DNA from 3 places in the Chryseobacterium sp. YR221 genome. Region 1 is predicted to be linked to each of the others. Evidence: riboswitches for the same ligand, from Rfam matches in the RefSeq annotation. Region 1 holds a riboswitch; each other region holds the start of a gene.

What was found. Region 1 has a riboswitch for cobalamin ahead of B8967_RS05670 (TonB-dependent receptor plug domain-containing protein). Riboswitches for the same ligand answer to the same signal wherever they lie in the genome.
Region 2: linked by a shared signal. The riboswitch ahead of prpB (methylisocitrate lyase) and the one ahead of B8967_RS05670 (TonB-dependent receptor plug domain-containing protein) in region 1 are both predicted to bind cobalamin.
Region 3: linked by a shared signal. The riboswitch ahead of B8967_RS14290 (TonB-dependent receptor plug domain-containing protein) and the one ahead of B8967_RS05670 (TonB-dependent receptor plug domain-containing protein) in region 1 are both predicted to bind cobalamin.

What each region holds. Positions count from the first base shown of each region.
Region 1 covers NZ_FWXM01000002.1:150,339-154,258, reverse strand. The annotation lists gene B8967_RS05680 (hypothetical protein) at 1-198, opposite strand, end outside; gene pafA (alkaline phosphatase PafA) at 303-1,949, shown strand; cobalamin riboswitch at 2,132-2,310, shown strand; gene B8967_RS05670 (TonB-dependent receptor plug domain-containing protein) at 2,342-3,920, shown strand, end outside.
Region 2 covers NZ_FWXM01000001.1:455,960-459,879, forward strand. The annotation lists gene B8967_RS02105 (bifunctional 2-methylcitrate dehydratase/aconitate hydratase) at 1-73, opposite strand, end outside; gene prpC (bifunctional 2-methylcitrate synthase/citrate synthase) at 120-1,271, opposite strand; gene prpB (methylisocitrate lyase) at 1,258-2,166, opposite strand; cobalamin riboswitch at 2,621-2,812, opposite strand; gene B8967_RS02120 (transporter suffix domain-containing protein) at 3,277-3,528, shown strand; gene B8967_RS02125 (hypothetical protein) at 3,591-3,920, opposite strand, start outside.
Region 3 covers NZ_FWXM01000004.1:426,872-430,791, forward strand. The annotation lists gene B8967_RS14280 (MbnP family protein) at 1-253, shown strand, start outside; gene B8967_RS14285 (cytochrome-c peroxidase) at 270-1,289, shown strand; cobalamin riboswitch at 1,430-1,616, shown strand; gene B8967_RS14290 (TonB-dependent receptor plug domain-containing protein) at 1,801-3,780, shown strand; gene B8967_RS14295 (YncE family protein) at 3,777-3,920, shown strand, end outside.

The DNA.
Region 1 (3,920 bases):
CTGTAAATAGGTTTGAGGGAATTTTGCTTTCAAAACTTCCAGTCTGTTGAGGAAATTTTTAATATCATCCACCTGAACTTTTGTCTCCAGTTCGGCAAGACTATCGGTATGACCACCATATCCCTGCATGAAGCTGAAAAATTTGAAATGATATAAATTTTCAGGAAATTTAAAATACCAGTATACTCCTAAAATCATGGATGAATTGATTGGTGAATTGAATATTGATCAAAATTAAATAAAATTTCACACTCCAAAACATTCAAAACCCTTAAATTTGTGGTCAATAAAAATTTACTTGGATGCTTAGGAAAATTTCAATTGCGGCAGCTGCTGTTTTGTCCGTAGTTACAATCAATGCGCAGAAGAACAAAAATACTCAACTGGAAAGACCGAAATTAGTAGTAGGTTTGGTAGTAGACCAAATGCGTTGGGATTATTTATACCGTTTTTATGGTAAATATGGAAATGACGGTTTCAAAAGGTTGCTGAATACAGGATATTCTTTAAATAATGTACATATTCCTTATGTTCCTACGATTACTGCTTTGGGGCATACATGTATCTATACCGGGTCTGTACCTGCCATCCACGGAATTGCAGGAAACGACTGGACAGATAAGGAAACAGGTAAAGGAGTGTACTGTACGGCAGATGACAGCGTTCAGCCGGTAGGAACTACCAATACTAAAACAGGAAGCCACTCTCCAAAAAATCTATGGTCTACCACAGTAACCGACGAGTTGAGGCTGGCAACGAACTTCCAGGGTAAAGTAATAGGAGTTTCTCTGAAAGACCGTGCTTCTATTCTTCCGGCAGGACATACGCCGAACGGAGCTTTCTGGTTTGACGACAGTACCGGGAACTTTATTACAAGTACATGGTATATGAAGGAGCTTCCACAATGGATCCAATCATTCAATGCTCAGAATTTACCTGAAAAATTGGTGGCTAACGGTTGGAATACCTTACTTCCAATCAATCAGTATACAGAAAGTTCACCCGACAATTCTTCATGGGAAGGTCTATTGGGAAGTGCCAAAACACCTACATTCCCATATACCAATCTGGCGAAAGATTATCAGACAAAGAAAGATAATATCCGTTATACTCCTTTTGGAAATACATTGACATTAAAACTGGCTGAAGCTTCTGTAGAAGGAGAACAGTTGGGTGGAGACAATATTACAGACTTCTTAGCGATCAATTTGGCTTCTACAGATTATGCAGGTCATAAATATGGGCCGAATTCTATTGAGGTTGAAGATGTTTATATCAGACTGGATCAGGATTTGGCTCAGTTTTTCAGCTACCTGGATTCAAAAGTAGGAAAAGGGCAGTATACTGTTTTTCTTTCAGCTGACCACGGAGGAGCTCATTCTGTAGGATTCCTTAAAGAGCATAAAATTACTACAGGCTTTTTTGGAGAAGGAATGGAAAAAAATCTTAATCAGAAACTGAAAGAAAAATTTGGGGCTGATAATTTAATCAATGCTATAGACAATTATCAGGTGTATTTTGATAGAAAAGTATTGACAGATGCTAAACTTGAACTGGATGATGTGAGAAACTTTGCGGTAAAAGAGCTTGAAAAAGACCCTACGGTTTTATATGCTGTTTCTGTAGACAGAGTTCAGGAAGCCAGCATTCCGGAGCCTATCAAACAAAGAATCATCAATGGGATCAACAGACAGAGAAGTGGAGATATTCAGTTAATCTCTCATGACTCTATGCTTCCTCCTTATTCTAAAACAGGAACTACACACAGTGTTTGGAACTCTTATGATTCCCATATTCCATTGATTTTTATGGGTTGGGGAGTTCAGCATGGGGAAAGCAATAAAGAATACCATATGACAGATATTGCACCTACGGTTTCTTCTTTATTGAAGATCCAGTTCCCAAGTGGAAATGTTGGAAATCCAATTACAGAAGTGATGGGTAAATAATCAAACAACATCAGTATATATAAATGGCTGCCTTCAACTATTGAAGGCAGCTTTTATTTTTATAGTATTCATAAAGGTCAGGTTTTATAAAGGGTTTTTATGTTTGAATTTTTCTACACCTTATTCATACGCCTTCATTTTTCACCCGGTATTTCACTTTTTGTCCAATACATTTAAAAAGCTATCTTTGCAAAAATTATGGTTTCCAATATATTGGAATGAAAAGGGAATCGGGTGGAACTCCCGGACTGTCCCCGCAACTGTAAATCGCAACAAAAGTTTCTGTAAAAAACCACTGTGTAAAAACGGGAAGGTACAGAAGGCGAAAGTCAGGAGACCTGCCAGAATAATAATCAAAATATATATTGCTTTCGGAGGAAGAGTAAATTAGTATGGATATAAAAAGATCTTTAGTACTGCTTTTTTCGTCTTATGGCTGCTTTCTTTTTGGACAAGAGAAGGCCTTAGATACTATTTATATATTCGACAGCCAGATGAACAAAGTAAAGCTCTTCCATCACGTAACGAATATTACCAATGAAGATGCTGAAAAAAACTCGACTAACCTTTCCGAATTACTGAGATTTCAATCTTCAGTCTATATCAAAGAAAATGGACGTGGTGCTGTTTCTTCACCTTCTTTCAGGGGGACTACCGCCCAGCAGACTGCTTTTGTATGGAATGGAATTAATATTAACTCCAGTTTTTTAGGACAAGGAGATGTCAATAATATAGCCTTGTTTGGATATGACCAGATCGGAATTAAACCTGGTGGAGGTAGTGTCATTTACGGCAGTGGTGCCATCGGGGGAAGTATTCATTTGAATAACAGCCTTGATTTTAATAAAGGGTTCCATGCTGTTCTGTTTTCAGAATTTGCATCTTTTAATACTTATAATAATGTTGTTAAAGGTTCTTACAGCAATGATAAGTTCAGCTTTAAAGTTTCCGGAAGCCATTCAATAAGCCAGAATGATTATGAAGTAGAAGAAGCGGGCGGAAAGAGGTATACGAATGACAACGGAAAATACTATAATACCAATTTCAATATAGCAGCAGCTTACAAAATTGCTCCCCATCATCAGATCTCATGGATATCAGAGACTTTTAACGGAAAGCAACATTATCCTGTTCGTTTTGGTGACCTGGAAACCAAGACAAAGTACCATACCCAGAATTTCAGAAACCTGATGGCCTGGGATTGGAATACTACGCGTTTCAGCAATTCATTTAAAGCAGCCTATACCGAGGAAAATTTTGAGTATTTTGGAGATATTGCAGGACCAGAAACCAGTGGAGGTGCCGGAAAGAATTATATTTTAAAAAATGATTTCAATTACTTCCTCAATTCAAAATGGAATATCAATATTATCGGGGAATTTCAAGTGAATAAAGGTAAGGGCGAAGGAAGTTCAAAAATAGGTGATATCAGTAGAAATGCTGGATCTATTGCCGGATTACTTCGTTATTTTCCTACCAAAGATTTAAGGTTTGAAGCCGGAATCAAGAAAGACTTTGTGGAAGACTTCAGCTCGCCGGTCTTATTTTCTTTTTCAGGAAAATGGAATGCCAACAAATGGTATGATGTAGGGCTAAGTATTTCAAGAAACTTCAGAGCTCCTTCATTTAATGATCTTTACTGGACTCCAGGAGGAAATCTGGATTTAAAACCGGAAACTTCTTATCAGTTTGAATGGAGAAACCAGTTTAAATTAGGAGACTTTAAATTATCTGTAGCTCCTTACTATATGAATATCCGTGATATGATCCGGTGGCTTCCAACAGCTTCAGGATATTACGGAGCGACCAATACCAATAGAGTAGAGTCTTATGGAGTAGAGTCTCAACTGGAATTTGAGAAAAAGTTTGGAAAGCATATGTTGAAATCAAATCTTGGATATTCTTATACAAAATCCAAAGACCTTGATGTTCAGAAACAGCTGATGTATGTGCCTTTCCATAAATTTACAG
Region 2 (3,920 bases), on a different contig from region 1:
TTAATACATAATCTGCAATATCTGCCAGTACTTTATCCGGCTGTGGCCTTTCATTTGAAATGTGTGAACTCATTTTTTTTAGTTGAAAATTTTAATTAGTTGAAAATAGTTTAATTCTTTTATCGTTGATCGATGGATACAAATGCTTTGTTTTCAGGACCTGTATAATTGGCGCTTGGACGGATGATTTTACCATCCTGTCTCTGTTCCATGATATGTGCACTCCATCCTGTAACTCTTGAAATTACGAATAATGGCGTAAACATCAGCGTAGGTACTCCCATTAAGTGGTAAGATACCGCAGAGAACCAATCCAGATTAGGGAACATTTTCTTTTCTTCCCACATAATGGTTTCCAGTCTTTCAGCAATATTAAAAAGTAACATATCCCCCGCTTCTTCGGAAAGTTCTTTAGCTACTTTTTTGATCACTACATTTCTTGGGTCTGAAATGGTATAGACCGGATGTCCGAATCCAATGATCACTTCTTTGTTGGCAATACGCTGCCTGATGTCGCTTTCTGCTTCGTCCGGAGAATGATAACGGCTCTGAATTTCAAAAGCTACTTCATTGGCACCCCCGTGTTTAGGTCCTCTTAATGCTCCAATAGCTCCTGTAATGGCAGAATAAATATCGGAACCTGTACCTGCAATAACACGGCTTGTGAATGTAGAAGCATTAAATTCATGTTCTGCATACAGATTCAGAGAGATCTGCATTGCTTTTGTCCAGGAATCGGAAGGTTTTTTTCCATGCAGTAAATGAAGGAAATGACCTCCGATAGTATCATCATCTGTCTCTACATCAATTTCTTTTCCGTTGTGGGTATAGTGGTACCAATACAAAAGGCCTGAGCTGAATGATGCCAGTAATTTATCGGCTATATCTCTGGCTCCCGCCATATTATGATCATCTTTTTCCGGCTGAATACTACCGATAGCAGATACCATTGACCGCATAACGTCCATTGGATGTGCTGCAGCAGGGATACTTTTTAAAATATTTCTTACAGAATGTGGCAGCCCTCTTAATGATTTTAATTTTGCCTTATAATTTTTCAGCTGTGCTTCGGTAGGCAGATGCCCATAGATCAGTAGGTAAGCTACTTCTTCAAACTGCGTTTTTTCTGCAAGGTCCAAAATATCATATCCTCTGTAGTGCAGGTCGTTTCCACTTTTTCCGACACTGCAAAGTGCTGTATTGCCGGCTGCTACTCCCGAAAGCGCGACACTTTTTTTAGGTTTGAAGGTAGGTTCATTATTTGTTGACATCATTATTCTTTTTAAAAAGGTTATCTAATTTTTGTTCATAATCATGGTATCCAATACTTTGGTAGAGTTCTTCTCTGGTTTGCATGGTATCTATCACATTGGCCTGGGTACCCTCTTTACGGATATGTTCATAGACATTTTGAGCGGCTTTATTAGCTGCGCGGAAAGCAGAAAGCGGATAAAGAATCAATCCTACTCCCGCGGTCTTCAATTCTTCAACAGTATACATGCTGATCATTCCAAATTCTGTAATATTGGCCAATACAGGGATCCCTGTAGCATCTACAAATTTTTGATAGTAGCTCAGGTCCGGCACTGCTTCTGCAAAAATGAAATCGGCACCAGCCTCCTTATAGGCGATAGCTCTTTCCAGTGTTTTTTCTAATCCTTCATTAGCAAATGCATCCGTTCGTGCTCCGATAACAAAATTTTCGTCGGTACGGGCATCTGCGGCAGCTTTCAGCCTGTCTGTCATTTCTTCTTTACTTACAATTTCTTTTCCGGGACGGTGCCCACAACGTTTGGCTCCTACCTGATCTTCAATATGTAAGGCTGCAGCTCCAGCTTTAATCAGAGATTTTACTGTTCTGGCTACGTTAAAAGCCGACGGACCAAATCCCGTATCAATATCCACCATAAGGGGGAGATCACAGATATTGGTGATGCGCTGAACATCTGTTAATACATCTTCCAGGGTAGTAATTCCCAGATCGGGAATTCCTAAAGAACCGGCGGCAACACCACCTCCCGAAAGATAAATTGCATTAAAACCTGCCTGCTGTGCCAATAATGCATGGTTGGCATTAATAGCTCCTACAATCTGGAGAGGTTTTTCTTTCTGCATAGCCTCGCGGAATCGTAACCCGGGAGACTGCATACTTTCATTCTTAATCATTTAATATCTATTGTTTTGTTAAAAATTTGTTTTGGTGTATGGGGTTGCTGATAAAAGCAATAGGAGTTATTGATGTATAGGAATACCTGATGATAACGGATAACGATGAACAGAAATTAAATCTGTGTTGAAAGTTTTTAGCAAAACCTTATTGATCCCAAGGAATGGACTGCTCTTTTCCATTATAAGCCAGTTACTGATTCTTACATAGCGATTATATGTTTGCATTCTTCAACTTTTTAAATGATAAAATCCTTTTAAAAAGCTCTTGCCAAACTTCACAATGCCTGATGGGAAATAAAAACTATGGAAAGGGAAATACGAATGAGCTTATAGACATAATGAAAAGGCACACGGCCACATTACAACTATCTCAAAAAAATAACTTACGAAAAAACAGCGCACAGTTATCTATATCGTATCATACCTGACTATAAGCTTCAGATCGCGAAAGCATCGTCAATTCGAAATAGGCAGGTCTCCTGACTTGTAACAGTTTTTATCATCCTTCCCATTTACCCAGGTAAACAGTGGACATATATTGATAAAAACCTTCATGTTACTTACAGTTGCGCGACAGTTCGTGATTTGCACACGATTCCCTTTTAATACACAGCTAAGTGTAACCAGTTTCGGTTGATAAAGAAGGTGTTAAGAACTCCTTGGTGGTAAATATAGCCATTTTATTGAAACAGCCGCATGGGGATTTGTTTTTTATTATGAAAAAGCTTTAAATCATTGAAAATATGAGGGATATTTTATCTTAATATTCTTTTTTTAAGGCTGAATTCGGACTGATTTCAGAGAAATTTATAATTTTTTTAACACTAAAATTATGTTGTAAATAGGAAGTATTTGATAAGCCCGTGATTTTATTTCAAGACTAAGGTTAATTATGTGTTACATTAAAATTATTTTTTCAACGCTTTATACGGAATGATGTGAATATCATTTGTCCCAATAATTTTAAGAAAAGATATGATCCTGAAATTCAACAATAGGTCTCATATTTAAAAATCGACATTTCAAAGGTCTGAATATACGTTTGGATCACAAAATAGAAATATGATGTACATAAAATCAGTTTTTTTGTAATCAGATTCACATACGATGGCGAAGGAAAAACTAAGCTTTAAAAATAAACTGGTATTTATCTTTTTAGGATTGGGAACATTGTGTTTAGCGGGAGTTCCGGTCCTTTTCTTTGTGGATTTTCCCAATAAAGCATCCACCATCCTGATCCTGCTTATTACGGGGGAGGTTTTGTTTTTGCTTACGATAGCCTTAACAGGGAAAGGGTATTTGGAGAAAATAAAGGAATCAATGGGTGAACTCCTGTTGTTTCGGAAGAAAAAGAAATAGCTTGTGATAAAATAAGACAGAAATAATTTATTAGTAGAATTATTTCTGTCTTATCATGACGGCTATAAAGGTGAAATGTACACTTCTATTTTGGTGCCGTCATAGTTAAAGGTTCCGTCTGAATTTCTTTTACCTAAGAAAACCCAGTCCATATCTACGGGAACAGACCATGCTGATCCTAATGAAAATCCGTTTACAGATCGGATTTCGTTACCGTTTCCTGTAGTGATGGCTGAATGAAACCAGGTTTTGTCGATAAGTCTGTAGAAACCAATTGCTTTTCCTGCCGGAATGGGGGCATAGCCATCCCACTTTTCTCCGTCCGGATATCTGAATACAGTGAGCCATTTTTGGCCAGCTGATTCAGCCAGCTGAGTGGGGCTTATCCGGGC
Region 3 (3,920 bases), on a different contig from region 1:
TGTTACCCTAGACCTGCCTACCCATGCAATAGTAGATCATAAAGCCCCTAAAATTACTGTTAAAGCAGATTTTGATAAACTGTTGACAGGTAAGATCAACACGATTGTACTGGTTACTGGAACTGGATCGGATGGGAATGCCACTCCGAATATCCATACGGCCAATCAAATGGTAAAATTTGTGGATAACCTTGGCGGAAACGGATCCGGTGATATTTCAGGAATGTTTTCAGTGACTGGTGTTGAAAACTAGATTCATCTCTGTTGTAATGAAAAAAGGAGTAAGCATTTTAGCGATTTTTATATTGTTAATATCTTGTAATAACGATTATTATGAGCCTGTTTCTTATGATAATCCTCAAGTATCACTCAATATTCCTTTTGGCTTTCCGGAACTAAATAATTCGGTGAAATCTAATATGCCTACAAAATATGGAGTAGAGCTGGGGGAGAAGTTATTTCAGGATAAAAAACTCAGTGCAGATAATACAATATCCTGTTCCAGCTGTCACATTCAGGGAAATGCTTTTGCCGATAACAATGCGCAGGCGGTAGGTATTGAGAATAGACTAGGCTTACGGAATGTACCGGCTATTCAGAACATGATGTTTTTGAATTTTTATAATTGGGACGGGAATATTCTTCAACTGGAAAATCAACCGCTGGTTCCTATTATCACTCATGAAGAAATGGGTTCTTCTATTTTGGAGGTGATTGGCAAAATAAAGACTGATCTTATGTATAGAGATTTATTCAGAAAGGCATTTGGAGATGAAACCGTTACTGCGGAAAGAATTTATAAAAGTATTGCACAATACGAGTATACACTGATTTCTGCCAATAGTAAATACGACAGAGTAAGACGAAATGAAGGAGAGGTTTTTACAGGAAACGAAGCTCAGGGATATCAGACCTTTCAGCAAAAATGTGCAAGCTGTCATAGTACAGAACTTTTTACCGATCAGAGCTTTAGAAATATCGGTTTTCCTGTGAACCCCAATACCAATGAGGCCGGACGTGGAAGAGTGACGGGTCTTCCGGGAGATTATATGAGCTTTCGGGTGCCTTCATTACGAAATGTAGAACATACAGCTCCTTATGGAAGTTTTGGACAGTTTCCAACTTTAAGAGCCGTTCTTGATTATTTTGATAAAGGTGTTCTGGATGCCGATAATCTTGATCCGGTCTTTAAAAACAATGGAAACAAAATTCCTCTCTCAGAGCAGGAAAAGACTAATCTTATCTTATTTATGAAAACCCTGAGCGATCGTGAATTTGTGAAAAAATAAGTATAGATAAGAGCAAAACAATTCAACAGAATTGATGATTGAAGTTCATGAAAAATCCCGTTAGAAAATAACGGGATTTTTCATGTTTATGTATTGATAATCATTTTATTCTGCGTTGTATTGTATCTGACCGGAATTTTATATCTTTGCCGAAATTTGGCGAGCTGTAAAAAGCTCTTAAAAGGGAATCCGGTGAAAATCCGGAACAGACCCGCTGCTGTAAGCTCCATACCAAAGTTTTTGAAGATTATATCCACTGTTTTTTTAATGGGAAGGATTTCAAAAATGGAGTAAGTCAGAAGACCTGCCAGAATAAATAAACGTTTGACGCTTTCGTGGAATAAAGCTTTAGGACTACAATGATTCTGTGCAGTACATGCTGTGCTTTGTCATTGCTTTCTAATATCCATTAGCGTCATCATTATCCCTGAATGAGCTAATGGTGGCAAAACTGACTACATCTCAACTTCATAAAGTTGTTTTCACAATATTTGTGTTAACATCACAATTCTTGTTTTCTCAAATAAAGAAAAAAGACACCTTAAAGGAAGAAGCTATTAAGGCTGTCAATATTTACAAAAAGAACTTTAAAGAAATTGTTCCTGCTCAGGTATTGCAGGGAGAAGAGCTTGAAAGACTGAACAGCCACTCTGTGGCAGATGCCTTACGGTACTTTTCCGGTGTTCAGATCAAGGACTACGGTGGAATAGGAGGGCTCAAGACCATTAATATCCGAAGTATGGGAAGCCAGCATGTAGGGGTTTTTTATGATGGCATTCAATTGGGAAATGCTCAGAACGGTCTTGTGGATCTGGGAAGATATTCTTTGGATGATCTGGAAGAAATATCATTATACAACGGTCAGAAAAGTGAGATCTTTCAGCCCGCCAGGGATTTCGGATCATCAGGTTCTATTTATTTGCAGCCTAAAACACCTGTTTTTACCGGAACACGAAAAACAAATCTTGTTTTGAGGGCAAAAAGTGCATCAATTGATTTATTCAATCCTTCTTTCCGTTTAGAACAGAAACTATCACCAAGAATTTCCACAAGTTTTAGTGCTGAATTTCTGCAAAGTGATGGTATTTACAGATACCGGTATGCAAAAAAATATCCTAACGGAGAGCCTGCCTATGATACAATAGCTAAAAGAAGAGACTCTGATATTAAAGCCAAACGTTTTGAAACCTCTTTGAATGGTACTTTAAATAATGGAAGCTGGAATATCCGTGGCTATGGCTATATTTCCAATCGGGGTGTTCCTGCTCCTGTTGTGAATAGCCGTTTTGACGGGCGAGGGGCAAGAATGTTTGATGAGAATTATTTTGTACAGGCCAACCTGAGGAAAAAGCTTTTCCCTAAATTCGAAACTCAGCTTAAAGCAAAATTCGCTTACGATTATACCCGTTTTCTTGATACGGTACAGTCTCAGTTGGTTAAATATTCAGATAATACCTACATTCAAAGGGAGCTGTATATTTCATCTTCCAATTTATATACAGTGAATTCCCATTGGGACATTAGCTTGAGTGCAGATTTCCAATACAATAATCTGGATGCAGATCTATATCAATTTTCTTATCCTACCCGGTATACCACATTGGTGGCTTTGGCTACGACCTATCAATGGAACAGGTTTAAAGTTTTAGGAAGTCTGTTAGGTACTTTTACTTTTGAAGAAGTGGAACGAAATAAAAGACCTGAGGATAGAAGTGAATGGACTCCTGCTATTTTTATGAGCTACCAGCCGGCTATTGTTCCGGAGCTTACCTTTAGAGCTTTCTATAAAAAGATTTTCAGACTTCCCACCTTCAATGATCTTTATTATACCAATATCGGAAGTACTTTTCTAAAGCCTGAGTTTACGACGCAGTATGATTTGGGGTTTACCTATCAGAAGAAATATAATCATCCTGTCTTTAAAGCTTTTTATGCCAAGGTAGATGGTTATTACAACCGGGTAAAAGATAAAATTGTTGCAGCACCCACAGGAAATATGTTCCGCTGGATGATGATGAACCTTGGGCTGGTTGACATCATAGGTACAGATGTGAATGTCCAGGCTGAAATGATGTGGGGCAAAGTGAAAATTAAACCGTTGCTTTCTTATACCTATCAGAGTGCAAAAGATATCAGTAATCCGGGAGATGATATAAGCCCGGGTGATACCTTTTATAAAAAACAGATCCCTTATACCCCTTGGCACAGTGGATCTTTTACGCTGATGGCGGATTACCGTGACTGGAGTTTCAATTACAGTGTGATCTATGTTGGGGAACGCTATGACGGGCAGCAGGATAATATTCAGTACAATTTTGTTCAGCCCTGGTATACCCATGATTTATCCGTTCAGAAAAAATTCGACTACTCAGGACATCGGTTTAAACTAAGTCTTGAAATGAATAATATTTTCAATCAATATTATGATGTGGTCAGAAACTATCCCATGCCGGGAAGAAATTTTAAAATTACTTTAAACTTCACCTTATGAGAAAAATAAACTTCTGTCTTCTCCTCTTCATATTGGTTTTTCTTGTGGCCTGCCGTACCGATGATATTATCGTCCGTCAGGAAGTGGTAGAAGGGTTGGCAGCACCGGAAAATACTGCCATTAAAGGCTTTTACGTATTG